Regions from separate parts of the Telluria sp. B2 genome, predicted to be linked through region 2. Evidence: predicted binding sites of a transcription regulator. Region 2 holds the regulator's gene; each other region holds the start of a gene.

Region 1 (7,276 bases), 520 kb from region 2:
GTAGCGGCTGGCGAACAGCACATACTCCTGCGACAGCGTGTGACGGGTGACGCCGGCGTCGTCGGTCGAGATCACGTAGGGCACGCCATACTTGCGGTACAGGGTGACCGGGTGGTTCTCGCCCTTGACGCCGCTGATGAAGGCGTTCGAGGTCAGGTTGATCTCGACCGGGATGTCCTTCTCGCGCATCGTGCGCAGGATGGCCGGGGCGTTCGCCTCGTGCGCCAGGTCGATGCCGTGACCGATGCGGTCGGCGCCGGCCACCGTCAGGGCCTGGTCGATGTGGAACTTCAGGCCTTCCGGCGGCACCTCGCCCAGCGCCAGTTCGCCCGCATGCAGGGCGACCTTGACGTCCGGGTAGAAGGGCTTGAGGAAGCGGAACATCTTCATGTGCAGCGCGTAGTCGCGCATCGACACCATCGTGCTTTCCTGGCCGACGATGTTGACGCCGACGACCTTGCCGCCGCTTGATGCCGACTTGAAGGCGGCGACCATCGCGGAAAACACCTGCGACGGGTTCAGCAGGCGCAGCACATAGGTCTGGTAGCGCATCGTGAAGCGCTCGTCGTCGATGCCGGCGGCGGCTTCCTCGATCTTCGCCGTGAAGTCGGCGATCGATTTCGCAAAGGCCGGGTCGCGCTCCAGCGCTTCCATTGCGCGGCGCAGTTCGGCGTCCAGGCCGGCGTCGTCGTTCACCAGCTGCCAGGCGCGCGCGTCGAATTCCGGATTGGCGACCGTCGGCGCCATCTTGAACATGGTTTCGATGTAGCTGACGTTTTCCGCGATCGCGCGCTTCTTGAGTTCCTGCAGGCCTTCCTTGAAGTTCGCGTTCGAGACCGGGCCGAAGTAGCCGAAGGTCTGGAAGAACAGGCGGTCCGGCGGCGGGTTCAGGACGCCGTGGTTGTCGAAGTCCTTGTTCGACCAGCGCTGCACCAGTTCGCGCCAGGTATGGTCGTCGGCATAGACCTCGGCGCTGTTCAGGCAGTTGCGTTCTTTCGCCGGTTTCGCGCGTTCGGCGGCGATCACGGCCTTGTCCTGCTCGATGCGGTAGGTCTGCTTGTTCACGCACAGGCCCTGGCGGTCGAGGAAGTCGAGGTATTGCTCGACATAGATCGCGCCCGAGTAGTGGTGGTGCAGGTCGCCCCCCTTCGGCATCTGCGTGAAGAACATGGTCAGCTCGGCCAGCTTCGGATCCTGGCCGGCGACGAGCGCGGCGTAATGACGGGCGGTGGCCGCCTCGTTGGCCTGGCGCGAAGCCGTGGCCGGCTCCCTGGCCATGGCGGCGCTTGGCGCGGCGACGGCCAGGGCAAGCAGCAGGCTGCTGAAGGTGTTCTGCATGACGGGGTCTTTCTTGATGGGTTGACGTGGCCGCGCAACTTTAACGGCTTCGTTCACTATTGGCAATGCGGGGGGATCGTACGGAGGGAGATGCGGAAGCTGCGCGAGCGGCAGGAGCGGAAAGCCCCTGCCCTGCTCTCGCTTACTTGCAGACTTTACTTGCAGACTTTACTTGCGTGCCTTGCGGCGCACGCCTGCCAGGCCGACCGCGCCCAGCAGCATCAGGGCCATGCTGGCCGGTTCCGGCACGTCGCTGGCGGCGGCGCCGAACACGACATTGTCGAGATAGCCGCCCGCATTGCCGGTGGCATAGATGTAGATCGGGCTGCTCGAGGTCAGGTTGATGTTCTGGGTGATCCAGCTGCCGAAGGCGGTGTTGTAGGTGGTGCCGCTGCCGTCGTTCAGGCCACTGACGGTCCAGGTGCCCTGGAAGTCGAAGGAGCTCAGGGTCAGCGCACCGCCGGCGACGCTGGAGAAGCGCAGGCCCTGGTAGGCCTGGCCGTGGCCCATCTCGAAGAGGTTGCCGCCAATGCTGGCCAGGTGCGAGTGGCCGTCGGCGGCGCCGGTGGACCAGACGTATTCGACTTTCACGCTGCCGTCGCTGCTCAGGAACGAGGTGTTGATGGCGCCCGCTTCGCTGAAGGTGATGGTGGACGCACCGGCGCTGCCGGCGAGAGACAGGCCGGCAAGCGCCAGCGCGACTGCAAATTTTTTCATGCTGTTCTCCTTGTTGGTTTTGGACGGGTTGAGACCCGAGCGCAACTCAGCAAGGAACATGCCAACGCAACAACATTCCGAAAAAACAAGGACTAAGCGCCGCCTCGTCCGCCTTGCACAACCACACGTGTAATATTTATCGACAACTCCCGGTAGCAAATCCGGGCGCTCATGCCGGTGGCGCGCCTCAGGCGCCGCGCGCGTGGACCAGGCGCCCGGCCGCGTAGGTGGCCCGGATCGCGCGGTCGTCGCCCAGCAGCGCCAGCGCGAACAGCTGCTCTTCCAGCGTGTCGCAATGGCTGCTGCGGCGCGCCAGCAGCGGCGTCGACTGCGGATCGAGGACGATGAAGTCCGCTTCGGCGCCGGCGGCGAAACTGCCGATCGTGCCTTCCAGGTCCATCGCGCGCGCCGCGCCCAGGGTGGCAAGATAGAACATGCGCAGCGCCGGCAGGTAGCTGCCCTTCAGGCGCGCGACCTTATAGGCCTCGTTCATGGTCTGCAGCATCGAGAACGAGGTGCCGGCGCCGACGTCGGTGCCGAGGCTCACCTTGACGCCCGCGCCGTCCGCCTTTTCGAAATCGAACAGGCCGCTGCCCAGGAACAGGTTCGAGGTCGGGCACACCGAGGCGCTCGAGCCGGTGGCCGCCATGCGCGCGAAGTCCTCGTCATCGAGCCAGATGCAGTGGCCGAACAGGGCGCGCGGACGCATCAGGCCATAGCCGTCGTAGACGTCGAGGTAGCTGCGCGACGCCGGATAGAGTTCGCGCACCCAGCTGCACTCGTCCCTGTTTTCCGAGACGTGGGTCTGGATGAAGGTATCCGGATAGGCCTTGGCCAGTTCGCCGATCGCCTGCAATTGGGCCGGGGTCGAGGTCGGCGCGAAGCGCGGCGTGATCGCGTACAGCGAGCGCGCGTGCTTGTGCCACTTGTTGATCAGGGCTTCGCTCTCGCCCACCTGGCCTTCGAGGTCGCGCAGGAAGTCCGGGCAGTTCCGGTCCATCAGCACCTTGCCGGCCACCATGCGCAGGTTGCGCGCCTCGCTGGCCTCGAAGAAGGCGTCGACCGATTCGCGGTGTACGGTGCAGTAGACCACCGCGGTGGTGGTGCCGCAGCGGGCCAGTTCGTCGAGGAAGAACTCGGCCGTCGCGCGCGCATGCGCCGGGTCGCCGAACTGGCGCTCGGTCGGGAAGGTATACGTGTCGAGCCAGGGCAGCAGGCCCGGCGCCGGCGACGCGATCATGTCCGTCTGCGGGTAATGCAGGTGGGTGTCGATGAAGCCGGGCGTGATGATCTGGCCGCGGTAGTCGTGCGGTTCCAGGCCGGCCGGCAGCGTGGACACGAGCTGCTCGTAATCGCCGGCGGCGTTGACACGACCGTCTTCGATGACGAGCAGGCCGTCCTGGTGCCAGGCGTAGGCGTCGCTGGTGAAGGCCGGGTCGGCGTGAAAATGCAGCAAGCTCGCACGGTAGGCTTGCACGGTAGTGGGTGCGGTGGACATCAGTTGGATTCCGGAGAATTTTGCAGGTGGCTGGCGGCCTTGACGGCCTCCCAGACGGTGAGCAGCTGCGCCGCGCAGGATGCGGCGATCACGGCAGGCGCCTTGCCGCCGATGCCGGGCAGGCCGATCGGGCAGACCATGGCGCCGATGCGCTCGTTCGCGATGCCGCGCTCGCGCAGGCGGTGCTCGAACTGGCGGCGCTTGGTTTCCGACCCGATCAGGCCGAACCAGTCGCGCCGTCGCGTCGATTCGGGGCGGGACAGTATCGCAATCGACAGGCGCAGGTCAAGCGCGTGGCTGTGGGTCATGACGAGGAAGCTCGTGCCGGGCGCGGCCTGCTCGACCAGCGCCTCGGGGATGTCGGTGGCCTCGATCGTGACGTTGGCCGGCACCGCGGCCGGGAACAGGTCCTCGCGCTCGTCGACCCAGGTGACGCGGCAGGGCAGTTCGGCCAGCGCGCGTACGATGGCCGCGCCGACGTGGCCGGCGCCGAACAGCATCACATGGGCGCGCGGGGCGAGGATGGCGTCGACGAGCCAGCGCTGGCCGCCGGCGTCGGTGAAGACGTGGGTGCCGAGGGTCCGGTCGAAGGCGGGCACGGGGGCGCCGGCGATTTGTCCGCCGGAGCCATCGAATAATGCCCACGTAGGGTGGACGGATTCTCCGTCCACGCGTTCAGCGGACGCCCGAAAAGCGGATTGCGCGACTCGGCTACCGCCTGTTGAACGCGTGGACGGGAGACCCGTCCACCCTACGACGCGCCAAGTATCCTCATTGCGCCGCTGATCGAGCAAAGCCACCTGCTCGCGATCCACTGGCTCGAACACCAGGTGCGCAATCCCGCCGCAGCACTGTCCCAGGCTCGGGCCGAGCGCAAAACGCTCCAGTCGCGGCTGGCCGCCCTCTTCCAGCATCCCGCGCGCGATCCCGATCGCGCGGTGCTCGAGGTGGCCGCCGCCGATCGTGCCCGCAAAGCCCGCGGACGTGACGAGCATCTTCGCCCCCGGCTCACGCGGCACCGAGCCTTCGACGATGGCGACCGTGACCAGCACGGCCGGCGCATGCTGCGCGGCTGTCAGCCAGTCGTCCATCACGCGGGTTGGTTGGCTGCAACTGCAGCCGCCGCTTCGACTGCGGCGATCGCGTCGAGGATCTCCTCGCTCGTCGCCGGCGCGTTCAGCGGCGGGTTGACCCGGTGGCCGCCGACGCTGGAAATCGCATCGCGGATCGCGAAGAAGACCGAGAACGGCAGCAGCAACGGCGGTTCGCCCACGGCTTTGGAACGGTGGATGCTGTCTTCGACGTTGCGGTTCTCGAACAGGCGCACGCGGAAATCCTGCGGGCAGTCCGACACGCCCGGGATCTTATAGGTCGAGGGTGCATGCGTCATCAGCTTGCCGCCCGCGTTCCACCACAGTTCCTCGGTGGTGAGCCAGCCCATGCCCTGGATGAAGGCGCCTTCGACCTGGCCGATGTCGATCGCCGGGTTGAGCGAATTGCCGGCGTCGTACAGGGCGTCGGCGCGCAGCAGCTTCCATTCGCCGGTGAGGGTATCGACCACCACTTCCGACACCGCCGCGCCGTAGGCGAAGTAGGAGAAGGGCCGGCCGCTCATGGTTTTCGCATCCCAGGACAGGCCCGGGGTCGCATAGAAGCCGTCGGACCAGAGCTGCACCCGCGCAAGATAGGCCTTCTGCACCAGGTGCTCGAAGGGGACCTCCATGCCGTTGACAAAAACGGTGTCGGCCGCGAAGCGCACGTCGCCGGCCTCGCCGCCATAGGTCGTCGCCGCGAACGCAGCCAGCCTTTCCTTGATCTGGCGCGCCGCGTCCTGGGCCGCCTTGCCGTTCAGGTCGGCGCCGGTCGAGGCGGCGGTGGCCGAGGTGTTGGCCACCTTGCTGGTATTGGTGGCGGTGGCGCGCACGCGCTCCACGTCCACGCCCAGCTCGTGAGCGACGACCTGCATCACCTTGGTATTGATGCCCTGCCCCATCTCGGTGCCGCCGTGGTTGACCATGATGGAGCCGTCCACGTAGACGTGCACCAGCGCGCCCGCCTGGTTCAGGTGGGTCACGTTGAAGGCGATGCCGAATTTCACCGGCGTGAGCGCCAGGCCCTTCTTCAGGACCGGGCTGGTGCGGTTGAATTCGGCGACCGCTTCGCGCCGCGCGCGGTATTCGCTCGAGGCTTCCAGCTCGGCCACCAGTTCGTGGATGACGTTGTCGACCACGGCCTGGCCATAGGGCGTGACGTTGCGCTCCTCCTTGCCGTAGAAGTTCAGCTTGCGGATGTCGAGGGCGTCGCGTTTCAAATTGCGCGCGATCTCGTCGATCACGTATTCCATCGCGATCGCGCCCTGCGGGCCGCCGAAGCCGCGGAAAGCCGTGTTCGACTGGGTATTGGTCTTGCCGCAGGCGGCGCGGATGTCCACGTCCGACAGGTAATAGGCGTTGTCGTAGTGGCAGACCGCGCGGGTGGCGACCGGTCCCGACAAATCGGCCGAGAAGCCGGCGCGCGAAACCATGTCGACTTTCGCGGCCAGGATGCGCCCCTGGTCGTCGTAGCCGACTTCGTATTCGTAGTAAAAACAGTGGCGCTTGCCGGTGACCATCATGTCGTCGTCGCGGTCGGCGCGCAGCTTCACCGGGCGCTTGAGTTTCGCGGCGGCGATGGCGGCGGCGGCGGCCCATAGCGCCGACTGCGATTCCTTGCCGCCGAAACCGCCGCCCATGCGGCGGCACTCGACGGTCACATGGTGCGAATGCAGGCCGAGCGCATGGGCGACCACGTGCTGCATTTCGCTCGGGTGCTGGGTCGAGCACTGCACCAGCATCCCGCGGTCTTCACCGGGAATCGCGTAAGCGATCTGGCCCTCGAGGTAGAACTGTTCCTGGCCGCCCACGAACAGCTGCCCTTTCACCTTGCGCGGCGCGTTCGCAAACGCGGTGTCGGCATCGCCGCGCGCCAGGCGCATCGGCGGCACCACATAGGACTGGGCGGCGTGCGCTTCCTGCGGGGTGAGGATGGCCGGCAGCTCCTCGTAGTCGACTTTCGCCAGGCGCGCGGCGCGGCGCGCATTGTCGTGGGTGTCGGCGACCACGATGAACATCGGCTGGCCGACGTATTCGACCTTGCCGTTGGCAAGAATCGGGTCGTCATGGATGATGGGGCCGCAGTCGTTGGTGCCCGGGATATCGGCCACCGTCAACACCGCCACCACGCCGCGCGCGGCGCGCACCGGCGCCAGGTCGAGCGAGACGATGTTCGCGTGCGGCTTGCTCGACAGGCCGAGGGCGGCATGCAGGGTCCTCGCCACCTCGGCGATGTCGTCGGTGTAGGTGGCCTGGCCGAGCACGTGCAGCGTGGCCGATTCGTGCGGCCGCGGGCGGCCGACCGCGCTCCACGCCGCCGCTTTCAATGCTGGTGCGCCTGCGTCGTTCATGGTGTTCTCCTTACGCCAGGGCTGCGAATGCGTTCACTGCCTGCGGCGGCAGCGGATTGTCGGGACGGGTTTCGAGCCAGAAGCGCCGCAGCAGGTTCTGCGCCGTCTTCAGGCGGTAGCTGCTGGACGCCCGCATGTCCGACAGCGGCTGGTAGTCCCGGGCCAGCGCGGCCATGGCCTCGACCAGCGCGGCCTCGTCCCACACGCGGCCACTGAGCACGCCTTCGGCCGCCGCGGCGCGCTTCGGGGTCGCGGCCATGCCGCCGAAGGCGATGCGCGCC
Region 2 (7,276 bases):
AAACTGGGGGGTCATTCCCCCCCAGGACACCGCGCCATGCTGCAGACTCCGCTCACCATCCAAAGGCTGTACGACGATAACCGCGACAGCCTGCAACTCGGCTGGTTTGCCGGCTTTCCGGGCGGCGAGCGGCTGATCTCGGGCGACGTCGCCTCGGCCGCCGACCAGGTCGGCCACCTGAACCTGATCCACCCGGGCAGGATCCAGGTGTTCGGTCACCAGGAACTGAACTACTACCACCGCCTGAAATCGAGCTCGCGCACCCACGTGATCGGCGAGCTGATCGGCGGCGGCCCGCCGGCCCTGATCATCGCGCAGGGTCTCGAAACCCCGCCCGACATCCTCGCCATCTGCGACGAGCAGAACATTCCGCTGTTCTCGACCCCGCTGCCGGCGGCCCAGGTGATCGACTTCCTGCGGGTCTACTTGTCCAAGAAATTGGCGCAGCGCGTCATCATGCACGGCGTCTTCATGGACGTGCTGGGCGTGGGCGTCCTGATCACGGGCGACTCGGGCCTGGGCAAGAGCGAACTGGGCCTGGAATTGATCTCGCGCTCGCACGGCCTGGTGGCCGACGATGCCGTCGAATTCTCGCGCATCGCGCCGAACATGATCGAGGGCCGCTGCCCGCCGCTGCTGCAGAACCTGCTGGAGGTGCGCGGCCTCGGCCTGCTCGACATCAAGGCCATCTTCGGCGAGACCGCGGTGCGCCGCAAGATGCGGCTGAAATTAATTGTTCATCTGGTCAAGCGCGGCGTGCTCGACGAGGAAGTCGAGCGCCTGCCCTTCCACTTCCCGACCGAGGAAGTGCTGGGCCTGCCGATCCGCAAGGTCGTCATCCCCGTCGCGGCCGGCCGCAACATCGCGGTCCTGCTCGAGGCCGCGGTGCGCAACACCATCCTGCAACTGCGCGGCATCGACACGCTGCAGGAGTTCATGGAGCGGCAACGCCAGGCGATGAGCGGCGACTAGTTTTCCACGCCAATTTTCTACCTTAACTCACACGATTTGCAGGCATATGCCGTGAACGCGCGATATGACGCCGCCCTGGCGGCGACAAGGCAGTATTGTTGCGGTATCATCGCGCCATGCACATCGTACTCATTACCGGTATCTCCGGCTCGGGCAAATCGGTTGCCCTGAACGTCCTCGAAGACGCGGGTTACTACTGCGTCGACAACCTGCCGCCAGCCCTGCTGCCGCAGCTGGTCAAGGCGGTCAACGCCCAGCAGACGGCCAAGCTGGCCGTGGCGGTCGATGCGCGCAGCGCCGAGTCGCTGGTCGAACTGCCGATCAATGTCCGTTCGCTGAAAGAGGAAGGTCACGAGGTCAAGGTCATGTTCCTGACCTCGAGCACCCATTCCCTGGTCGCGCGCTTTTCCGAAACGCGCCGCAGCCACCCGCTCTCGCACGAGCTGCATCCGGGCGAAAACCCGGCCTCGCGCCGCACCCTGATCGAGTGCATCGCCGAGGAGCGCGAGCGCCTGGCCCCGATCGAACAGCTCGGCCACGTGATCGACACCTCGGAAGCCTCGGCCAACAAACTGCGCGCCTGGGTCAAGGAGTTGGCGGAAGTAAAACACGCGCCGCTGACCCTGTTCTTCGAATCCTTCGCCTTCAAGGTCGGCGTGCCGCTCGACGCCGACTTCGTGTTCGACGTGCGCGCCATTCCGAATCCCTACTACGATTTGTCGCTGCGTCCGCTGACCGGCAAGGACGCCCCGGTGATCGCCTTCCTCGACGCACAGCCGAGCGCGGCCGAGATGCTGGAAGACATCCGCAAGTTCGTCGAGAAGTGGCTGCCGTCGTTCAAGACCGACAACCGCAGCTACCTGACCGTGGCCCTCGGCTGCACCGGCGGCCAGCACCGCTCGGTGTACATGGCCGAGCGCCTGGCGGCGTATTTCGGCGAGAGCGAGCGCGTGGTGTTGCGGCATCGCGAGCAGTCGTAAGGGGCCGTTCTTCGTAGGGTGGGCACCTGTGCCCACGCGGACGCCCCATCAGATCAGTGTTGTCGATAGCAAGCGGCTTACAACGTGTGAGCCTCGTGTGCATTGGCTCTGTAAGCAAAATTGCTGTGCGGTACGCTAAGGCATGACCGCGTGGGCACAGGTGCCCACCCTACGGCTGGCGTCACCGGATTCGGTAACGCCGCCGCTCAAGCTACAAGCTCGGCTTCGGCCGCTTCCCTTAATCCAGGTGCCGCAGCGGATGCGCGTGATCCGGCCACACCGGCTCGAAAAAGCGCTCCACCATCGCCGGCGTCACCTCCTCCAAACTGGCCGGGTTCCACTTCGGCGCATTGTCCTTGTCGATCACCAGCGCGCGCACGCCTTCCAGCACTTCGCCGTGCTCGAAATTGCGGCGCACCAGGTTGCGCTCCATGCGCAGGCAGTCGGCCACACTCAGCGCGGCGCCGCGCACCAGCATTTCGCGGGTCACGCACATCATCAGGGGCGAGCGCTGGCGCATCGCCTTCAGGGCCTTTTGCGCGAACGGGTTCTCGTCGCGCGAGAGCGATTCCATGATGGCGGCCACCGAGGCGGCGCCGAAGTGGGCGTCGACCGCGGCACGCTGGGCCTGCAGTTCGCTCGCGCCCACCTCACTTGCGAAGCCAGCCGCAAACGCACGGATCGCGTCGGCCAGTTGCGCGCCCGGTGTCGATTCGATCAAGGCCGTCAACGAGCCCAGTTGCGCGCCCGGGACGTACACGTCCGCCAGCCCGACGTAGAGCGCGTCGGCAGCGCCGATGGTCAGGCCGGTCAGGCCGAGGTAGTTGCCCAGCTGGCCAGGCGCATGCGACAGGAAGTGGCTGCCGCCGACATCGGGGAACAGGCCGATGTTCACTTCAGGCATCGCCATTTTCGTGCGGTCGGTCACGATGCGCAGGCCGGATTCCGGGCCGCCCTGGGCGATGCCCATGCCGCCGCCCATTACCACGCCGTCCATGATCGAGACATACGGCTTCGGGTAAAAATGAATCAGGTGATTCAGGGCGTATTCTTCGGTGAAGAAATCCTCGAGCAGTGCGCTGCCGCCCGTCGGCGTGGCGTGGCCGGCTTCATGGAAGAAACGGATGTCGCCGCCCGCGCACAGGGCTTTTTCGCTGCTGCTGGTGATCACGACCGCGTCGATATTGGCGTCGTCGCGCCAGGCCAGCAGCACCTCGGTCAGGCGCCGCACCATTTCCAGCGACAACGAGTTGAGGGCCTTGGGACGGTCGAGGGTGATCAGGCCGGTGCCGTTGGCAACGCGGGTCAGGACGGTGTCGGTCATGGTCGAAAGTGGTCGAAAAAACATCCATTCTACCGAAGGACCAGACAACTGGGGTATTGACGCACCGACAAGAAATGAAAAGGGCGCCATTGGCGCCCTCGTTCAGACGGTGCTTGCCGGCCAATCAGGCAACGGCTGCCTCTCCGCCTTCAGGACGGCGCTTGAGCGCCTCGTGGTTATGATTCTGCAGCATCGTTTTGTACTTCATCACCTGACGATCCAGCCTGTCCATCAACAGGTCGATCGCCGCGTACAGGTCTTGCGCAACGCTTTCCACGTGCACGGTCTTGCCCGACATGCGCACATTGATCTCGGCTTTCTGCCTTTTGTCTTTTTCGGTGAGATTGTCGATCGCGAGGATCACGTGGGAGTCGATCACTTGATCGAAATGGCGGGTGATGCGTTCGAGCTTGTTCTGTACGTATTCACGGATGGCGGGGGTAACGTCGAGGTGGTGGCCGCTGATGGTGAGATTCATACACACTCCTTTGAAGATGTGGCGGCTGCCGCGCCGCGCAACAAGGAAGCGCGTGGGTGCCGCCGTTACAAGGATTTGCGGAGACTGACGGGAGGAATTTTCAGTGCCTCACGGTATTTTGCAACCGTGCGGCGCGCGATGACCATTCCTTGTTCACCGAGCATTTCCGCGATCTTGCTATCGGATAATGGGTTCCTGGGGTCTTCTGCTCCTGTCAGTTGCGCGATGAGAGCCCGGATCGCCGTCGAAGATGCTTCACCTCCCGCTTCGGTGGCGACGTGGCTTCCGAAGAAATACTTCAGCTCAAACATGCCGTGCGGGGTCAGCATGAATTTCTGCGTTGTGACACGAGAAATTGTGCTCTCGTGTAGTCCTAGTGTATCAGCTATCTCACGAAGCACAAGGGGCCGCATGGCAACCGCGCCGTGGCTGAAAAAGTTGCGCTGGCGCTCCACAATGGCTTGCGAAACACGCAAGATCGTGTCGAAGCGCTGGCGCATATTCTTGATCAGCCACTTCGCTTCCTGCAGTTGCGCGCTCATCTGGCTTTCGCCCTTGCCCTGCTTGAGCAGGGCCGCGTACATGTTGTTCACGCGCAGGCGCGGCATCACGTCCTGGTTCAGCATCACGCCCCAGCCGTTCTTCGTTTTCCGGACAATCACGTCCGGAACCACGTAGTCCGAGGTGCTCGACGCAAAAGCCGCGCCCGGATGCGGATTGCATTGGCGGATCACGGCCTGGGCTTCGCGCAGGTCTTCGTCGTCGCAGTCCAGGGCTTTTTTCAGCTTGTTGAATTCGCGCTGGGCGAACCAGGTCAGGTAGCCCTCGACGATCTTGAGGGCCATGCGCCGCGTGACCAGCGGCACGCCCGGCATGCTGCGGATCTGCAGCGCCAGGCACTCGGCCGCGCTCCGTGCGCCCACGCCCACCGGGTCCAGGCTTTGCACCAGCGCCAGCGCGCAGCGCAGTTCGTCCATCTCGACCTCGAGCTCCTCGGGCAGGCGCGCGTGGATCTCGTCGAGCTGCTCTTCGAGGTAGCCGTTGTCGTCGATGGCGTCGATCACGAGTTCGGCCAGCGCACGGTCGCGCGCACTCAGGCCCGTCACCCGCACCTGTTCGGACAGGTGCTCGCGCAGCGTGATGCCGGCCGCTTCCAGTTGCGGCCGGCCATCCTCGTCCTCGCCGTTGCCGGACGACCGTCCGGCTTCGCCCCAGTCGGCATCGCCGTCGCCGCGGCCGGCATCGCCATCGGCGCCATCGAAGTCGGCCGCTTCGCCGTTCGGCGCGCCCTCCTCGCCGCCCGGCGTGGCCGGGGCCTCGCCCTGGCTGGGCGCATTGCTGATGGCGCCGTCGGCAAGCAGGCGCACCGAGTGGTCGAGCGGATCGTCCAGCCGTTCGAGCAAGGGATTGTCGGACAGGATCTGCTCGATTTCCTGGTGCAGTTCGAGCGTGGACAACTGCAGCAGGCGGATCGATTGCTGAAGCTGCGGGGTAAGCGCCAGGTGCTGCGAAGTCCGGAGTTGCAGGGATTGTTTCATCGCTTGTTGCTGCTTCGTTGTCGCTTCGTGGTTGCTACATGCGGAAGTGTTCGCCCAGGTAGACGCGGCGCACCGACTCGTCGGCGATGATGTCGTCAGGGCGGCCCGAGGCCAGCACCGCGCCCTGGTTGATGATGTAGGCGCGGTCGCAGATGCCCAGCGTCTCGCGCACGTTGTGGTCGGTGATCAGGACGCCGATGCCGCGCTCCTTCAGGAAGCGCACGATGCGCTGGATCTCGATCACCGCGATCGGGTCGACGCCGGCGAAGGGTTCGTCGAGCAGCACGAAGCGCGGATTGGTGGCCAGCGCGCGCGCGATCTCGACGCGGCGGCGCTCGCCGCCCGACAGCGACAGCGCCGGGTTTTCGCGCAGCTTCTCGATCTGGAGTTCGGCCAGCAGGGAGTCGAGGCGCGCGTCGATGGCGTCCTTCGAGAGCGGCTTGCCGTCCTCGTTGCGCTGCAGTTCCAGCACGGCGCGGATATTGTCCTCGACCGTCAGCTTGCGGAACACCGAGGCTTCCTGCGGCAGGTAGGACAGGCCCAGCACCGCGCGCCGGTGGATCGGCAGGCTCGAGATATCGGTGCCGTTGATCTCGATCGCGCCGGCGTCCGACGGCACCAGGCCGACGATCATGTAGAACGAGGTGGTCTTGCCGGCGCCGTTCGGGCCCAGCAGGCCGACGACTTCGCCGCAGCCCACTTCCAGCGAGACGTCGCGCACCACGAGGCGCTTGCCGTAACTTTTCTGCAGCCCCCGGACGACCAGGGTGCTGCCAGTGCTTGCATCTTTCATCATTATTTTCCTGCCGGTGCGGCTGCCGGCGCGGGTCCTGCGCGGCGCGGCGCGATGATCAGGGTGCCGCGCTCGCCGCCGACCTTGCTCTGGCCGCTCGGGTCGTTGCGCACCGTCGCCACTTCGCGGCGGTTGTCGTACGAGATGTAGGGGCCATTGAGTTCATTGACCAGGCGGCCGTTTTCCAGCTCCCGCACGACCGCTTTCGAATGCAGCTTCACCAGTTCCTGGCGCTCGTCGTACTCGATGCGCTCGGCCTGGCCCTCGACCCACAGGTCCGGCCCGCCGTCGCGCTTCTGGCGGAAGGTCGCCACGCGGCCCGGGCTGGAAGTGAGCGTGACGCTCATGTAGCCCTCCGGCGTTTCCTTCAGCAGCGCACGGTCGGCCTTGAGCTGCAGCGTGCCGCGCGTGAGGATCACGTTGCCGGTCAGGATGCGGGTCTGGGTCACCTCGTCGACGTCGAGCGAGTCGTAATGGACGACGGCCTGCTTGAGCGAGTCGGCGCGTTCGGCCGAGGCGGACAGGGACAGCAGCGTGAGGACGGCGGCAGCGAGGATTTTTTTCATGTGGTTGGCTCGTTCCTGGGGATTGTAGGGTTCAGCGCTGGCGCGGCGGATAGACGATCTGGCCGCGGCCGAGATGCAGCTTCTGGGTCGGGTTCTCGGCCACCAGGCCGACACTGTTCACCGTCGAGGCGCCCAGCTCCATTTCCACCGGACGGTCGGTCTTGACGATCTCCTCGTCGGCCAGCACGGTCAGCGCGTCGGTGCGCGCGCGCATCGCTTCCGCGGTCGGCGTGGCCGGACGCACGATGTCGACATTGTCGATCAGTTCGATCCGGTTTTCCTGATGGTGGATCTGGGCGCGCTCGGCATGCATGGTCATGCGCGGGCGGCCCGGCGCCATGCTCTCGACCACCGGCTTGGACACCTCGGAGACGTCGTTCAGCGGATGGTGGGCCAGGCGCTCGCCCGACACCAGATAGCGCGGTTGCCCGCTCTCGGTCATGCGCACGAGGCTGAAGTTCTCGACGATGTAGTCCGGCTCGTTCCCGGCATTGCCGAGACTGGCCTGGTCGCCGGCCTGCATCGCCTGCAGCAGCCAGAAGCTGCCGAAGGCGAAGAACACGGCCGTGAGCATCAGCGCCAGCAGCTTCCAGCGGTGCGAGGTCCGGCGGTTGGCAATGGTCGC
Region 3 (7,276 bases), 1.8 Mb from region 2:
CAAGGCCTGCGAAAAGCTGGCCGGCTACACGGCCGCCGACATTCGCCACCAGGCGCTCGACCGGCTCATCGAATTCGACGAGCCCAGGGAGGTGCGGCCCTCGGTCGCGGCGCGCGCCGACAGCGATGCGGGTGGCCGGCTGGTCTGCGCCAACGGCAGCCGCCTGCCGGTCCGGGTCACGATCGCGCCGCAATCCTTCGACACGGACCAGCCCGGCACCTTCAGCGTGATCGTCATTCCCCGCAACGGCCATGGCCCCTCGCGCTATTCCTTGATCCAGGACCTGCCGGTGGCCGACATCATCGAAGGCCTGCCTTGCGTGTTCTACGTGATCGACCACAGCGGCCACCTGCTGCTGTGGAACCACCAGCTGGAAGAAGCGCTCGAGATGTCGAGCGAAGAACTTCCGAAAAGTAACGTCAAGTTCTTCTTCGACGAGAAGGAAAGACCGGCCATCGTCCAGAAGATCCTCGACGCCTTCGACCGCGGCAGTTCCTCGCACGAGGCCGAGCTGGTCGGCAAGCACGGCAAGCGCACCAGCTTCCTGTTCCACTGCGCCCGCACCAGCCTGGGCAGCCTGCCCTGCGTCTTCGGCACCGGGCTCGACATCTCGGCGCGCAAGCAAAGCGAACAGGGGCTGCGGGTGCGCGAGCGGGCAATCTATTCCAGCGTCAACGCCATCATCATCACCTGCTGGACGGACGGCCAGAACCAGATCGAATACGTCAATCCCGCCTTCGAACAGATGACCGGCTATACCCTGGCCGAGATCAAGGGCCGCGACCCGCGCTTCATGCGCATCGAAGGCTGCGACATGCAGGAACACCAGCGCATCCACGAGGCGCTGGTGAACCAGACCAGCGTGCGCGTGGTGCTGCGCAACCGGCGCAAGAACGGCGAAATCTTCTGGAACGACCTGCGCATCGATCCCGTGATCAATCTCGACGGCGAAGTCACGCACTTCGTGGCCGTCATCAGCGACATCACCGAGGCGCGCCACTACGAACGGCGCCTGCACCACCTGGCCCACCACGACCCGCTCACGGGCCTGGCCAACCGCACCCTGCTGCAGGACGAACTGAAGCGGGCGATCGAGCACGCGGTGCACGACGGGGTGCTGGGCGCCCTGGCCTTCCTCGACCTCGACAACTTCAAGTACATCAACGACCACTTCGGCCACGAGGCCGGCGACGCCGTGCTGCGCGAGATCGCCAACCGCCTGCGCGACAGCGTGCGCGAGGACGACACCGTCGCGCGCGTCGGCGGCGACGAGTTCGTCCTGGTCATCAAGGACCAGCCGAGCGCCGCCCACGTGGCCGACCTGGTCGAACGCGTGCGGCGCAACGTCGCCGCGCCCATCCTGGCCGCCGGCAAGGAGATCATTCCCGGCACCAGCATCGGCGTGAGCCTGTTCCCGCTCGACGGCGACAACGTCGACCGCATCATGCGCGCGGCCGACGCCGCCATGTACCACGCCAAGAGCCTCGGCAAGAACAACTGCCAGTTCTATTCCCCCGAGCTGAACCAGATCGTGCACCAGCACCTGCTGCTCGAAGCCAGCCTCAGCCGGGCGATCCGCAACAACGAACTGACCCTCGATTACCAGCCGAAAGTCGACCTACGCAGCGGCAAGGTAATCGGCGCCGAGGCCCTGGTGCGCTGGCGCCATCCGGAGCAGGGCCTGATCTCGCCCGAGCAGTTCATTCCCGTGGCCGAGGAAACCGGCCTCATCGTGCCACTGGGCGAATGGGTGCTCGCCCAGGCCTGCGGCACCCTGAAGACTCTGAGCGCGCTGGGCATCGAGGACTTCGTCATCTCGATCAACCTGTCCGCGCGCCAGCTGCGCCAGCGCCAGTTCGCGCGCCACCTGGGCGAAGTGCTGCGTCGCCACGGAGTCGCTCCGCACATGCTGGAGCTGGAAGTGACGGAAAGCCAGTTGATGGACCGCCCGCTCGAGGCGACCGAAGCCCTGGCCGACCTGAAGGCGCTGGGCGTGCGCCTGTCGATCGACGACTTCGGCACCGGTTACTCGAGCCTGAGCCACCTGCAGAAATTCCCGGTCGACGTCATCAAGATCGACCGCTCCTTCCTCGGCGGCGGCGTGCACGACGGCCACGCCGTGATCACCCGCGCGATCATCGCCCTGGGCCACAGCCTCAAACTCAAGGTCATCGCCGAAGGCGTGGAAACCCTCGAACAACTGTCCTTCCTGCGCCAGCACGACTGCGACCAGATGCAGGGCTATTACTTCAGCCCGGCGCTGCCCCAGGACAAGCTGCAGGCCATGCTGTGCAACGACGCCCGCCTGCCCAGTTAGCGCACCTGGACCCATGACGCCCATCCAGGACATCCTGCACCGCATCCTCTGGGACCTCGACTTCGGCAACGCCCACTTCGTCATCGGCTACCACGACCGCGTGCTGCAGCGGGTCGTGCGGGTGTCCTTCGAGCGCGTGATCCTGGAGCGCGGCCAGCATTTTTCCTTCGACGTGGTCGGGCGCGACGGCGAGCCGCGCATGATTCCCTTCCATCGCGTGCGCGAGGTCCTGCGCAACGGCGAACGCATCTGGCAGCGGCCGGCCCCGGCTTGACGCGCACGGCCACGTGGCTGCGGACGGCCTGCCTTCCCTGGCCCGGCCACGAGACAAGTGTCGGAATTTTTTACACTCCCCCTCCCGAGTTGGCTGCGCAAAAATCCAAGTTATTGTTTTTGCACATCTATTTCCTTTTGGCACGATAGTTGCTTAAGAGTTAATCGCAACTAAAATTAACCACCTGGAGAGACCATGAAAACGATCCTGAAACAAGCCCTTCCCGCCCTGCTGCTGGCCTGCGCCGCATCCGCCAACGCCGGCGTCATCAATCTCGGCAGTATCGAAAAGGAGTATGGCAAGCACATGGACGAGGCCAGCACCGGTACCTTCCTGTCCTGCGACAAGCTGAACGGGAATTCGATCACCGTGCGTGAGGGCCTGTGCAGCCCCTTCGTCGACGTCTTTGACTTCAGCAGCCTGAAATACAAGAGCATCGACAGCCTGGCCCTCACGCTCGCTTTCAAGGACACCGCCGACGTCACCAGGCTGCCTTTCGGTTTTAAAAATTATGAGAACTGGGAAGTGCTCATCGGCGACAGCCTGTTCCACGTAAGTAGCAACCGGATGGACATGGCAAACAGCAAGGGCATGACCAGCCAGACCTTCAATATTAGTGCCACCACCCACAGCGACGTTTTCTCGAAGATCGAAGCCGACGGCAAACTCTACCTGCGCTTCGCGGAAAACAACCTGCTGTTCCCATACAGCTTTGAACTGAGCGCCGCCAAACTGCAGGTGAACGGCACTCCGGTCCCCGAGCCGACCAGCGTGGCCCTGTTCGGCATCGCGATGCTGGGCGCCGCCTACGCGCGCCGCCGCGCAGCCAAATAAACGCCGTACGTCGCTGCCGGATATGGCAGCGCAAAAAAGCCGCTCCCGCTTTCCGGGAGCGGCTTTTTGTCTTCCTGTGCCCTGCTCAGGCCTGCAGGAAGCGTCCGCGCGCAGGCTGCGCCGCATCGTTCGCTTGCGCCACGACCGGTCACCACTGCGCCACGCCCCAGGCGAACTCCGGCAGCATGAGCAGCCACAGCACAGGCGCGTCGGCCGCCGCCAGGGTCCAGGCCATCCAGCCCGAGAACAGGAAACGCCCCACTCCGTCGTAGCGGCCGAGGCGGCGGTCGGCGTGGCGCAGCCGCAGCAGCGACCACAGGACCACGATGCTGCCCAGCAGGCCGCCGATGAACATGTGGAAGGCCTCGAACGCCGGCAGCGGCGCGCCGCCGAGCTGCACGTTCAGGCTCGACGCCAGGCCGTGCACGCAGGCCAGGGTCCAGGGCGTGGCGAGGGGCGCCGTGATCGCGATGTCGTACAAGGCGCTGGCGCGCACGATGCGCAGATAGGTCGGCAGTGGGATGGAAGGCATGGCTGGCTCCTGAGGTGACGGAATGAAAGCCACATCGTCAACCCTGGAGTACACTCCAATGGTCAAGCACTTTTCATGGAGACAGCATGCGCATTGGAGAACTGGCCGCAGCCACCGGACTGAGCCGCGACACCCTGCGCTTCTACGAGGAGCGCGGCCTGCTGGCGGCGCGGCGGCGCGCCAACGGCTACCGTGACTACCCGGTCGAGGCCGTCGAATGGCTGTGCTACCTGCGCAGCGCGCAGGCGCTCGGCTTCACCCTGGCCGAGATCGAAGCGGGCATGCCGCTGCTGCAGGAGCCCGCGAACGCCGCGAACGAGCTGCGCGCGGCGCTGGAACGCAAGCTGGACGACATCGACGCGCGCATTGCCGGGCTGGCCGAACTGCGCGCCACGCTGGCGCGCAAGCTGGACGACCTGGGAGCGGATTGCCCGCTGCGCCCGGGGCCCGCGCTCGCCGGCTGAGCCCGCGGCTTTTTCTCTTGTTTGCGCTTATTTGCGCATATTCGGCAGCAGCGCGGTCGCCAGTCCAAGCAGGGGCAGGAAGGACACCAGGCCATAGACCCAGACGATGCCATAGTGGTCCGCCAGCTCTCCCAGGCCGGCGGCGCCGATGCCGCCGATGCCGAACATCAGTCCGAACATCAGGCCGGACACCAGGCCGACCCGCCCTGGCACGGCTTCCTGGGCATAGACCACCAGCGCCGAGAAGGCCGAGGACATCACCAGGCCGACGATGCTGGCGAGCACCGCCGTCCAGAACAGGTTGGCATACGGCAGGGCCAGGGCGAAGGGCGCGACGCCGAGGAAGGAAATCCAGATCACGGCCTTGCGCCCGATCCGGTCGCCCACCGGGCCGCCCGCGAAGGTGCCGAGCGCCACCGAGGCCAGGAAGATGAACAGGAAGAGCTGGCTCTGCTCGACGCTCAGGGCGAAGCGCTGGATCAGGTAGAAGGTGAAGTAGTTGGTGAACGAGGCGATGTAGACGAATTTCGCGAACATCAATACGCAGATGACCACGACCGCGCGAATCACGTCGGCGCGGCCCAGCCCCTCCTTCTGGTTGCGCGCCAGGCCCTTCAGCTGGGCCTGCCCGTGGGTCAGCGTCCAGCCGGTCAGGCGCAGCAGCACGGCGATGGCCACCAGGGCCGCGACCATGAACCAGGCGATCGCGGGCTGGCCGTGCGGGATCACGATGGCCGCCGCCAGCAGCGGTCCGATCGCCGAGCCGGAATTGCCGCCGACCTGGAAGGCCGACTGCGCCGTGCCGAAGCGCCCGCCCGAGGCCATGCGCGCCACGCGCGAGGCTTCCGGGTGGAAGGTGGCCGAACCGACGCCGATGACGGCCGACGCCAGCAGCAGCATGGGAAAGCTGTTCGCGAACGCCAGCAGCGCGATGCCGGCCAGGGTCACCATCATCCCGCAAGGCAGCAGGTAAGGTTTCGGGTGCTTGTCGGTGTAGAGGCCGACCCAGGGCTGCAGCAGGGAGGCCGTGATCTGGTACATCAGCGCGATCATGCCGATCTCGCCGAAGCTGAGCGAGAACCGGCTTTTCAGCATCGGATAAATCGCAGGCAGCATGGCCTGGATCATGTCGTTCAGGAAGTGGGCGAAGGCGGCGGTTCCGACGATGCCGGCGAAGAAGGTGCCGGTACTGTTTCCCGTGGCCGGCGGCGCGGCAGGGCCAGTCGTGCTGGCCGGAGAGAGCTTGGTTGTCATGGAGCGATTACGATTTGGCAAAGCAAAGGCGAAACGATGCGCGAGGCCGCGCCCGGGGCGCAGGCAATCGGCAAGTGTAGGATGCCCGAGCCAGGCCGTCTGACGCCAATCTGCCAAAAGGTGTAGAGTTCCTGCCATGCCAAGTCCAGCACGCCCTAAACACCAGGATTTCCACGACCTGCCGCGGCTGCTGGTCGCCATGGAAAACAGCTGCCCCGCCGGGTCCTCGACCGGCTGGCATTCCCATCCGCGCGGCCAGCTCCTGTACGCCATCAAGGGCGTGATGATCGTGCATTCCGACGCCGGCTCCTGGGTCGTGCCCCCGAGCCGCGCCCTGTGGATGGTGGCGGGCCTGCGCCACAACGTCATCATGTCGGGCGACGTGGAAATGCGCACGGCCTACATCGACGCCGCTGCGGCGCCCGGCGTTCCGGCGCAGACCTGCGTCATCAACGTCACTCCCCTCCTGCGCGAACTGCTGGTCGAAGCGGTGCGCATCCCGCTGGACCGCGACCTGTGCGCGCGCGACGAGCGGCTGGTCCGCCTGCTCATCGACGAGCTGGGCGTCTCGAGCGCGATTGCCCTGCACCTGCCGATGCCGGCCGACCCGCGGCTCAAGAGCCTCTGCCAGTCCCTGATCGACCAGCCCGCCAGCCCCGCCGGCGCGCGGGAATGGGCCGGGACGGTCGGGATGGGAGAACGGACGCTGCACCGCCTCTTCTCTCGTGAAACCGGGCTGACGTTCGCGCAGTGGCGCGAGCAGGCCCGGCTCCTGTCCGCGCTCAGGCAGCTGGCCGAGGGCAGGAAGGGCATCGACGTGGCCTTCAGTTGCGGTTATGCGAGCCAGAGCGCGTTTGCCGCCATGTTCCGGCGCCACTTCGGGATCTCTCCCTCGAGCTTCTACCGATAAGGCCGGCAGCGCCTGGAACTGGTGGCGGATACTGGGCCGGCCTCCTCCCGCGCCCCCGTCCAGGGGACGGGCACCACGGCCACGGTCCCTGAAACAAGACAAGCAATATGCAATGAAAAATGCCAGTCAGCTTGACTGACTGGCATTGGGCCTTGAACGAAGCGAACTTGATTAGCCGCGTTTGCGGCGACCGGCTGCTGCCAAACCTGCCAGGGCCAGGCCCATCAGTGCGACGCTTCCGGGCTCAGGGACTTCGCCCACACGCAGATTGTCGATCGAAACCTGGACGCCGTTATCGATATTTACCGAACGGAAGCCAAGCTTGTCAAACGAGGAAATATTGCTGTTGCCTTTTGCTTGCGCGGTTCCCGCCACCAGGTCAGAACCGGTGACCTGGTACCATGCATCGAAGCGGTCATACTGCTTGTTCGTTGCGTCCACCGACTTGTACAGGTGCCCGAACACCTGATAGCTCTGGCCGGCAAGCAGGTTGCTGTTGGAGAGGAACACACCGCCCGATCCGCCCATCCGCACAAACAGATCGGTGGTGCAGGCCGTGTCTTTCTTGCCATCACCGCAGTTCGCCTTCAGGCCAATGCTCGGAGCGTTCCATTGGCCAAACCACAAGCCCACGAAGTCGTTACCGCCCAACTCGCCCGAGTACGAGATAGTGAAATCGACGAACACATCG
Region 4 (7,276 bases), 2.5 Mb from region 2:
GAACATGGCGTAGTGCACCTGCACCAGGATCGCCTCGCTTGGTGCCGGCTTGCCGCGCAGGATCAGGTCGCGCGAAGCCTGCTGCCGCTCGGCCAGCACGCTTTGTTCGCGCACCAGCTTCTCCATCTGCGCGGGCAGGCTGTTGGCCAGGTCGTAGCAGCCGGCCTTGATGCCCGTATACACCACCAGTTCGTACAGCGCCTCGGCCAGCACCTGCTGCTTGAGGCGGCGCTGCAGCAGCCAGACGACGACCATGGCATACGCCATGTAGCCGGCGCCGCCGGCAAAGAAGAGCGCGCCATGCCGCAGCGCCTGCAGCGGCGTGGCCGGGGCTTCGGACGACAGCATCATCACGAACAGCGCCGCGAACTGCAGCGGCATCGCCTTCCTGCCGTAGACCACCATCATGCTGGCAAGGAAGGAGACCAGCACGATGACGGTGAACAGCAACCATTCCACCTGCGAACTCAGGCTGACCAGCAGCGCCACCACCGAGCACAGCAGCACGCCCGCCAGCATCTCGTTGAACTTGTGGCGCAAGGGGCTGGGCAGGTCCATCAGGCTGGTGCACAGGGCGCCCATCGCCACGGCGATCGCGGTCGGCAGGTCGGCGATGAAGTAGGTCAGGAAGGTGAGGCCGACGATGCCCGTGGCGATGCGCAGGCCGGTGTAGAAATAGTGACTGAAGAGGAAGGTGCGTGCAGCGAGGGCGTAGTGCATGGGGTCGGGTCGCTCGCTTTCCGGGCGGGGTTGGCGCGGCAGGGAATGATGAGCCGATTATAGCGGTAGCGTGGCGGGCGGCCCGTCCTGTAGTCGGGCGCGTGCCTGGACCGGATCGACGCTGGCCCGATCCCATATGGCCTGTTCGTGCTCACGGAGTCGCCGCAGGACTGCCTCTTGGACGCTCTGCCAAACACCTCCTTGCATCCATTCGTGCAGGCGACGCCGGCACGTCATGCCGCTGCCGTAGCCAAGCCCACGCGGCAGGTACTCAAGGTATTTCGGTTCTGAGGACAAACAGAACTCCCGTCAGGGGCCGCACGATCGTTGATGCGCGATCGCCCGCCCATCGGCGATCCACGGTGGGCCGGAAGACGCGCTCCTATAAGCGACCGAAGGGTTACGGAGAGAAGTGCTTGGGCCATGGCATCGGTCCGCCTGCGAACACGGCCGCCCTCTTGGCGCCCGGACTGCCGCCGTGTACGTCTGCTATCGCCCCCGAAGCTGACGTACATAGCCCTAGAGGTCGGCCCAAATTCTGACAACTTTCGCGTTCTGCCAACCAAGAGATGCCTCGACCGTGCGCCCTCTTGAACGTCTCACTAAACTGATTGAGCAAGGATCCACTGATCTACCGTAAGGCCAATTTCATTATCGTCTGCTCTCGGCTGGGCGGGCTTATTGCACCATCGAGCGAAACGCGCTGTGCGACCATAAACGCCCTCAGCTTGTCGGCTTTTTGAACCGCCCCGGCTTTCGTGGAGGCCGGTTGGTGTGAGTCAGGCCGGGATGGCTTGACTGCTCAGTTGCTCGTAATAGTTTGCCTCAGCTTCGGCCGGCGGTATATAGCCGAGCGGTTCCAGCAGGCGGTGGTGGTTGAACCAGGATACCCATTCCAGCGTGGCCAGTTCGACGGCTTCACGTGTCTTCCAGGGAGCGCGGCGGTGGATCAATTCAGCCTTGTAGAGTCCGTTGATGGTCTCGGCCAGGGCGTTGTCATAGCTGTCGCCCTTGCTGCCCACAGAGGGTTCGATGCCGGCTTCTGCCAGGCGCTCGCTGTACTTGATCGACACGTATTGCGAGCCCCTGTCGCTATGATGGACCAGCTCGTTCCGTTCGGGCTGACGCGCGTACAACGCCTGTTCCAGCGCATCGAGCACGAAGTCGGTACGCATCGAACTGCTCACCCGCCAGCCGACGATGCGCCGGGCAAAGACGTCGATGACGAAGGCGACGTAGACAAAGCCCTGCCAAGTCGAGACGTAGGTGAAATCGCTGACCCACAACTGGTTCGGGCGCTGCGCCTTGAACTGGCGGTTGACCCGGTCGAACGGGCATGGCGCCTTCGCATCGGCCACCGTCGTGCGCACGACCTTGCCACGCATGACGCCTCGCAGCCCGGCCTTGCGCATCAAGCGCTCCACCGTGCAGCGGGCCACGTCAGTGCCCTCACGCCGCAGTTGGCGCCAGACCTTGTCGGCGCCGTAGACCTGCATGTTCGCCTGCCAGACGCGCTCGATATCGACGCTCAGCACGTCGTCGCGCTGGGCTCGTGCGCAACGCAACGCAGGATTACGCTGCTGCGCGGCATAGCGCCAGTAGCCAGACGGCGCGACCTGCATCACCTTGCAGATCGGCTCGACGCCGTAGGCATGGCGGTACTGGTCGATAAATGCCCTCACGGCTTGAAGTGGCGGCCGAGCTCCGCCTGGGCGAAAAACGCACTCGCCAGACGCAGGATCTCGTTTGCCTTGCGCAGCTCGCGCACTTCTCGCTCCAGCGCCTTGATGCGCTCCTCTTCGGCAGTGGTCGGCCCCGGGCGCTGGCCGGTATCGCGCTCTTGCTGGCGTACCCAGCGACGCAGCGTTTCAGGTGTGCAGCCGATCTTGGTTGCGATGGATTCGATCGCCGCCCACTGCGAGCTGTACTCGCTGGCGGCCTCACTGACCATGCGCACGGCGCGCTCGATGACTTCGGGGGAATACTTGGGTTGCTTCTTCATGACTCCATTCTCTCAAACAATGGAGCCTCTACAAAATCCGGGGCGGTTCATTTCTCGCTACCGGTACCCGGTTAAGAAACGCTGAGAAGACTATACACATAGAGTGCATTGTTACAAGCGCAGAGCCACTCGTTAAGGTGAGGCAATTACCTGAATGAGAGGATCTATTAGCGTTGGCTGGCATGCGCAAGGCAGCATTCACAAAGGTGGGCACGTCGACCGCATCATGTCAGATTCAGCCACCATACGCCATGCGGCGCCAACGAGAAGATTAGCTACTGACGTTCCTCGAAACAGGTTGCGCGCAGATTCGATTGTCGTGATAATTTGGTTGTCAAAGCTCCAATTTTTTCGGCCACGGTATCTCTTTGGCTAAAGCCTCCCTCTCGACCTAACTAATAAGCCACACTGAATCGCCACAGCTCTGCTAGACACTCGAGCGCCGCCGGAAACACTGCTTCTCTTACTCTGCCGGCGCCCTTGCCTCGCTCAGCCTAGCGCATGAAAGTGGTGCATCTTCAGCAAGAGGCTGCACCAAAACCGCCCGCCGGATGCACTGCCGATACGTTTCGCCCGAACGGGGTGCGCCGCGCACCACCGGCGCCAGGCGGCGCACCGCCACGCAACGCGCATGTACCCTGCAGTGGCACGGAAAGTGCTACGTACCGGGGCATGCGAGATGCACCAACCCACCACACCGATTCACCCGCCGGCTGGCTGGCCAGCCTCGAGCTGGACATTGCCTTGCGCGACGGCGCCAGCATCGTGGGCCGCAACCGCCACCACGGTCCGCTGCGGGTTCAGAAGCCGCTGTATCCGGAAGGCGCCGCGACCGTCCACGCGATCCTGGTGCACCCTCCCGCGGGCATCCGCGCCGGCGACCGGCTGCAGGTCGCCGCCAGCGTCGGGCCAGGGGCGCATGCCTTCCTGACCTCGCCGGGCGCGACCAAGTGGTATCGCTGCAATGATGACGACGGCCATGCCCATCAGTCGGTAAGTCTGACGGCCGGCAATGGCGCGGCGCTCGAGTGGATGCCGCAGGAGACCATCTACTTCGACGGCGCGCGCGCGGTGCAGCGCCATGTCGTCCAGCTTGGCGCCGGGGCCCGCTACATCGGCTGCGAGGTGCTGTGCTTCGGCCGCCAGGCCAGCGGCGAGCGCTTCGAACGCGGCGGGCTGCGCCTGCATTCCGAACTCTGGTGCGGAAGCGAACTGCTGTGGTACGAGCAGGCGCGCCTCGAAGCCGGCTCCGCTGCCCTCGCCGGGCCCTTCGGGCTCGATGGCGCGACGGTCTGCGCCACCCTCACCGCGGTCGGACCGGCCCTGCCCGCCGCCTTGCTGGCCCAGATCCGCGCGCTCGACCCCGCGCTCGGCGCCAGCCAGCTCAAGTCCGTGTTCATCGCGCGCCTGCTGTGCGGCGACAGCGAGCATGCGCGCCGCGTGATGACCGGCATGTGGCAGCTGCTGCGTCCGCACCTGATCGGCCGCCCTGCGCTCCTGCCCCGCATCTGGGCGACCTGATTGGGCCACCTGACTCCACCTTAGCATCCTGCCGACATGGACCTGACACCAAGAGAAAAAGACAAGCTGCTGATCTTCACCGCCGCCCTGCTGGCCGAGCGGCGCCGCGCGCGCGGCCTGAAGCTGAACTATCCCGAATCGGTCGCGCTGATCTCGGCGGCCATCATGGAAGGGGCGCGCGACGGCCGCAGCGTCGCCGAGCTGATGTACGAAGGCACCCGCATCCTCGCGCGCGGCGACGTCATGGAGGGCGTGCCGGAGATGATCCCCGACATCCAGGTCGAAGCCACTTTCCCGGACGGGACCAAGCTCGTCACCGTCCATCACCCGATCGTATGAGGCGCAATCGATGATCCCTGGAGAATACCTGCTGCGCGAGGACGACATCGCGCTCAATGCCGGCCGCCCCGGCCTCACCCTGCGCGTGGCCAACAGCGGCGACCGCCCGGTGCAGGTCGGCTCGCACTTCCATTTCGCCGAGGTCAACGCGGCGCTGCAGTTCGACCGCGCGGCCGCCCTCGGCATGCGGCTCGACATTGCCGCCGGCACGGCGGTGCGCTTCGAGCCCGGCCAGTACCGCACGGTCGAACTCGTGGCCCTGGCCGGCGCGCGCGAAGTCTACGGCTTCAACGGCCAGGTGATGGGCGCCTTACCCTCCCTGTCCCTGGAGGAGAACTGAGATGGCGACCATCAAGCGCCAGGCCTACGCCGAAATGTACGGCCCCACCGTGGGCGACCGCATCCGCCTGGCCGACACCGAACTGTTCATCGAGATCGAGCACGATTACGCCGCCGCCCACTACGGCGAGGAAGTCAAGTTCGGCGGCGGCAAGGTGATCCGCGATGGCATGGGCCAGTCGCAACGCCTGCATGCCGAGGTCATGGACACCGTTATCACGAATGCCGTCATCGTCGACCACTGGGGCATCGTGAAGGCGGACATCGGCCTGAAGGACGGGCGCATCGCCGCCATCGGCAAGGCCGGCAATCCGGACACCCAGCCCGGCGTGACCATGGTCATCGGCGCGGCGACCGAAATCATCGCGGGCGAAGGCAACATCGTCACCGCGGGCGGCGTCGACACCCACATCCACTTCATCTGCCCGCAGCAGATCGAGGAAGCCTTGACCAGCGGCGTCACCACCATGATCGGCGGCGGCACGGGGCCGGCGGTGGGCACGGCGGCCACGACCTGCACGCCCGGCCCCTGGCACATCCACTCCATGCTGCAGGCGGCCGATGCCTTTCCGATGAACCTGGGCTTCCTGGGCAAGGGCAACGTCAGCCTGCCCGGGCCCATCGAAGAACAGATCCGCGCCGGGGTGGTCGGCCTGAAGCTGCACGAAGACTGGGGCAGCACGCCGCAGGCCATCGACAACTGCCTGGCCGTGGCCGAGCGCTTCGACGTGCAGGTGGCGCTGCACTCCGATACCCTGAACGAAGCAGGGTTCCTGCAAAGTACCCTGGGCGCCTTCAAGGGCCGCACCATCCATACCTTCCACACCGAGGGCGCGGGCGGCGGCCATGCGCCGGACATCATCGCGGCCGTCGGCGAGGCCAACGTGCTGCCCTCCTCGACCAACCCGACCCGTCCCTACACCGTCAACACGCTCGACGAGCACCTGGACATGCTGATGGTCTGCCACCACCTCGACGCCTCGATCGCCGAGGACGTGGCGTTTGCCGAGTCGCGCATCCGGCGCGAGACCATCGCCGCCGAAGACATCCTGCACGACCTGGGCGCGATCTCGATGATGTCCTCGGACTCGCAGGCGATGGGGCGCGTCGGCGAGGTCATCCTGCGCACCTGGCAGACCGCGCACAAGATGAAGCTGCAGCGCGGCCACCTGGCCGCCCCGGACGGTTCTAGCGCCACCCACGACAACTTCCGCGTCCGGCGCTACATCGCGAAATACACGATCAACCCGGCCATCACCCACGGCATCGCGCACGTGGTGGGCTCGATCGAGGTCGGCAAGCTGGCCGACCTGGTGATCTGGAAGCCGGCCTTCTTCGGCGCCAAGCCTTCCATGATCCTGAAGGCCGGCATGATCGCGATGGCCCAGATGGGCGACCCGAACGCCTCGATCCCGACGCCGCAACCGGTGCACTACCGGCCCATGTTCGGCGCCTACGGCGGCGCCCTCGCCAAGTCGGTCACCTTCGTCTCGCAGGCGGCCTTCGACGAGGGCATCGCCGGGCGGCTGGGCCTCACCAAGACCGTGCTGCCGGTCCGCGCCACCCGCGGGCTGTCCAAGGCGGACATGATCCATAACGGGGCCACCCCGGTCATGCAGGTGGACCCGGAAACCTACGAGGTGCGTGCCGACGGCCAGCTGCTCACCTGCGAGCCGGCCACCGTGCTGCCGCTGGCGCAGCGCTACTTTTTGTTTTGAGGCTTGTTAGGAGGAATATTCGATGCTGACCCTGCACACCCGCCTGGAGCGAACCGACCGGACCACCGCTCAGGTGACCGATGAAGCGGTGCTCCCCTACGACCAGCGCGAGCGCTGCCGCCTGCGCATCACGCTGGCCTCGGGCGCGACGGCCGCGCTGTTCCTGCCGCGCGGCTCGGTGCTGCGCGACGGCGACCTGCTCACCGGGCCCGAAGGCGCGGTGGTGCGCGTGCGCGCGGCGCCCGAAGCGACCTATCGCATTGACGCACCCGATCCCCAGGCGCTGGTGCGCTGCGCCTTCCACCTCGGCAACCGCCATGGCCAGGTGCAGATCGGCGCCGGCCACCTGCGCATCCGCGCCGACCCGGTGCTGCGCGAGATGCTCGCCGGCCTGGGCGCCACCGTGACCGAGGAACAGGCGGCCTTTCAGCCGGAACCGGGCGCCTATGGCGGTGGCCACGCGCACAGTCATGACCATGAACCGCGCCACCTGCTCGCCCCGGTTCCGCTGCGCCAGAAGATTCACCGCCCCGGCGACCTGGAGCGCGCGTGAACGCAAGCGCCCTGCTGCACCTGCTGCAACTGGCCAGCCCCTCGCTGCCGGTGGGCGCCTACAGCTATTCCCAGGGCCTGGAAA

The links. Region 2 encodes sigma-54, which starts transcription at its own class of promoters, with help from an activator protein. Its sites were predicted from a motif close to TGGCANGNAANCTGCTTT; they were not measured.
Region 1: the regulator sigma-54 is predicted to act here: its motif matches at 2,102-2,119, upstream of ACSUZJ_RS20410 (PEP-CTERM sorting domain-containing protein).
Region 3: the regulator sigma-54 is predicted to act here: its motif matches at 2,730-2,747, upstream of ACSUZJ_RS06485 (PEP-CTERM sorting domain-containing protein).
Region 4: the regulator sigma-54 is predicted to act here: its motif matches at 3,367-3,384, upstream of ACSUZJ_RS11735 (urease accessory protein UreD).

What each region holds. Positions count from the first base shown of each region.
Region 1 covers NZ_CP196525.1:4,619,308-4,626,583, forward strand. The annotation lists gene ACSUZJ_RS20405 (adenosine deaminase) at 1-1,338, opposite strand, end outside; gene ACSUZJ_RS20410 (PEP-CTERM sorting domain-containing protein) at 1,507-2,055, opposite strand; gene guaD (guanine deaminase) at 2,243-3,553, opposite strand; gene xdhC (xanthine dehydrogenase accessory protein XdhC) at 3,553-4,644, opposite strand; gene xdhB (xanthine dehydrogenase molybdopterin binding subunit) at 4,644-6,995, opposite strand; gene xdhA (xanthine dehydrogenase small subunit) at 7,006-7,276, opposite strand, start outside.
Region 2 covers NZ_CP196525.1:5,144,083-5,151,358, forward strand. The annotation lists gene ACSUZJ_RS22695 (PTS sugar transporter subunit IIA) at 1-2, shown strand, start outside; gene hprK (HPr(Ser) kinase/phosphatase) at 37-972, shown strand; gene rapZ (RNase adapter RapZ) at 1,089-1,952, shown strand; gene ACSUZJ_RS22710 (enoyl-CoA hydratase/isomerase family protein) at 2,191-3,276, opposite strand; gene hpf (ribosome hibernation-promoting factor, HPF/YfiA family) at 3,401-3,754, opposite strand; gene ACSUZJ_RS22720 (RNA polymerase factor sigma-54) at 3,820-5,292, opposite strand; gene lptB (LPS export ABC transporter ATP-binding protein) at 5,327-6,088, opposite strand; gene lptA (lipopolysaccharide transport periplasmic protein LptA) at 6,088-6,651, opposite strand; gene lptC (LPS export ABC transporter periplasmic protein LptC) at 6,683-7,276, opposite strand, start outside.
Region 3 covers NZ_CP196525.1:1,440,132-1,447,407, reverse strand. The annotation lists gene ACSUZJ_RS06495 (sensor domain-containing protein) at 1-2,317, shown strand, start outside; gene ACSUZJ_RS06490 (DUF504 domain-containing protein) at 2,331-2,591, shown strand; gene ACSUZJ_RS06485 (PEP-CTERM sorting domain-containing protein) at 2,787-3,425, shown strand; gene ACSUZJ_RS06480 (hypothetical protein) at 3,574-3,957, opposite strand; gene ACSUZJ_RS06475 (MerR family transcriptional regulator) at 4,044-4,421, shown strand; gene ACSUZJ_RS06470 (MFS transporter) at 4,449-5,675, opposite strand; gene ACSUZJ_RS06465 (AraC family transcriptional regulator) at 5,812-6,585, shown strand; gene ACSUZJ_RS06460 (PEP-CTERM sorting domain-containing protein) at 6,757-7,276, opposite strand, start outside.
Region 4 covers NZ_CP196525.1:2,616,904-2,624,179, reverse strand. The annotation lists gene ACSUZJ_RS11745 (FUSC family protein) at 1-720, opposite strand, end outside; one part of gene ACSUZJ_RS11740 (IS3 family transposase) at 1,500-2,434, opposite strand; AL1L pseudoknot at 2,328-2,444, opposite strand; one part of gene ACSUZJ_RS11740 (IS3 family transposase) at 2,434-2,722, opposite strand; gene ACSUZJ_RS11735 (urease accessory protein UreD) at 3,395-4,243, shown strand; gene ACSUZJ_RS11730 (urease subunit gamma) at 4,280-4,582, shown strand; gene ACSUZJ_RS11725 (urease subunit beta) at 4,593-4,922, shown strand; gene ureC (urease subunit alpha) at 4,924-6,639, shown strand; gene ureE (urease accessory protein UreE) at 6,662-7,192, shown strand; gene ACSUZJ_RS11710 (urease accessory protein UreF) at 7,189-7,276, shown strand, end outside.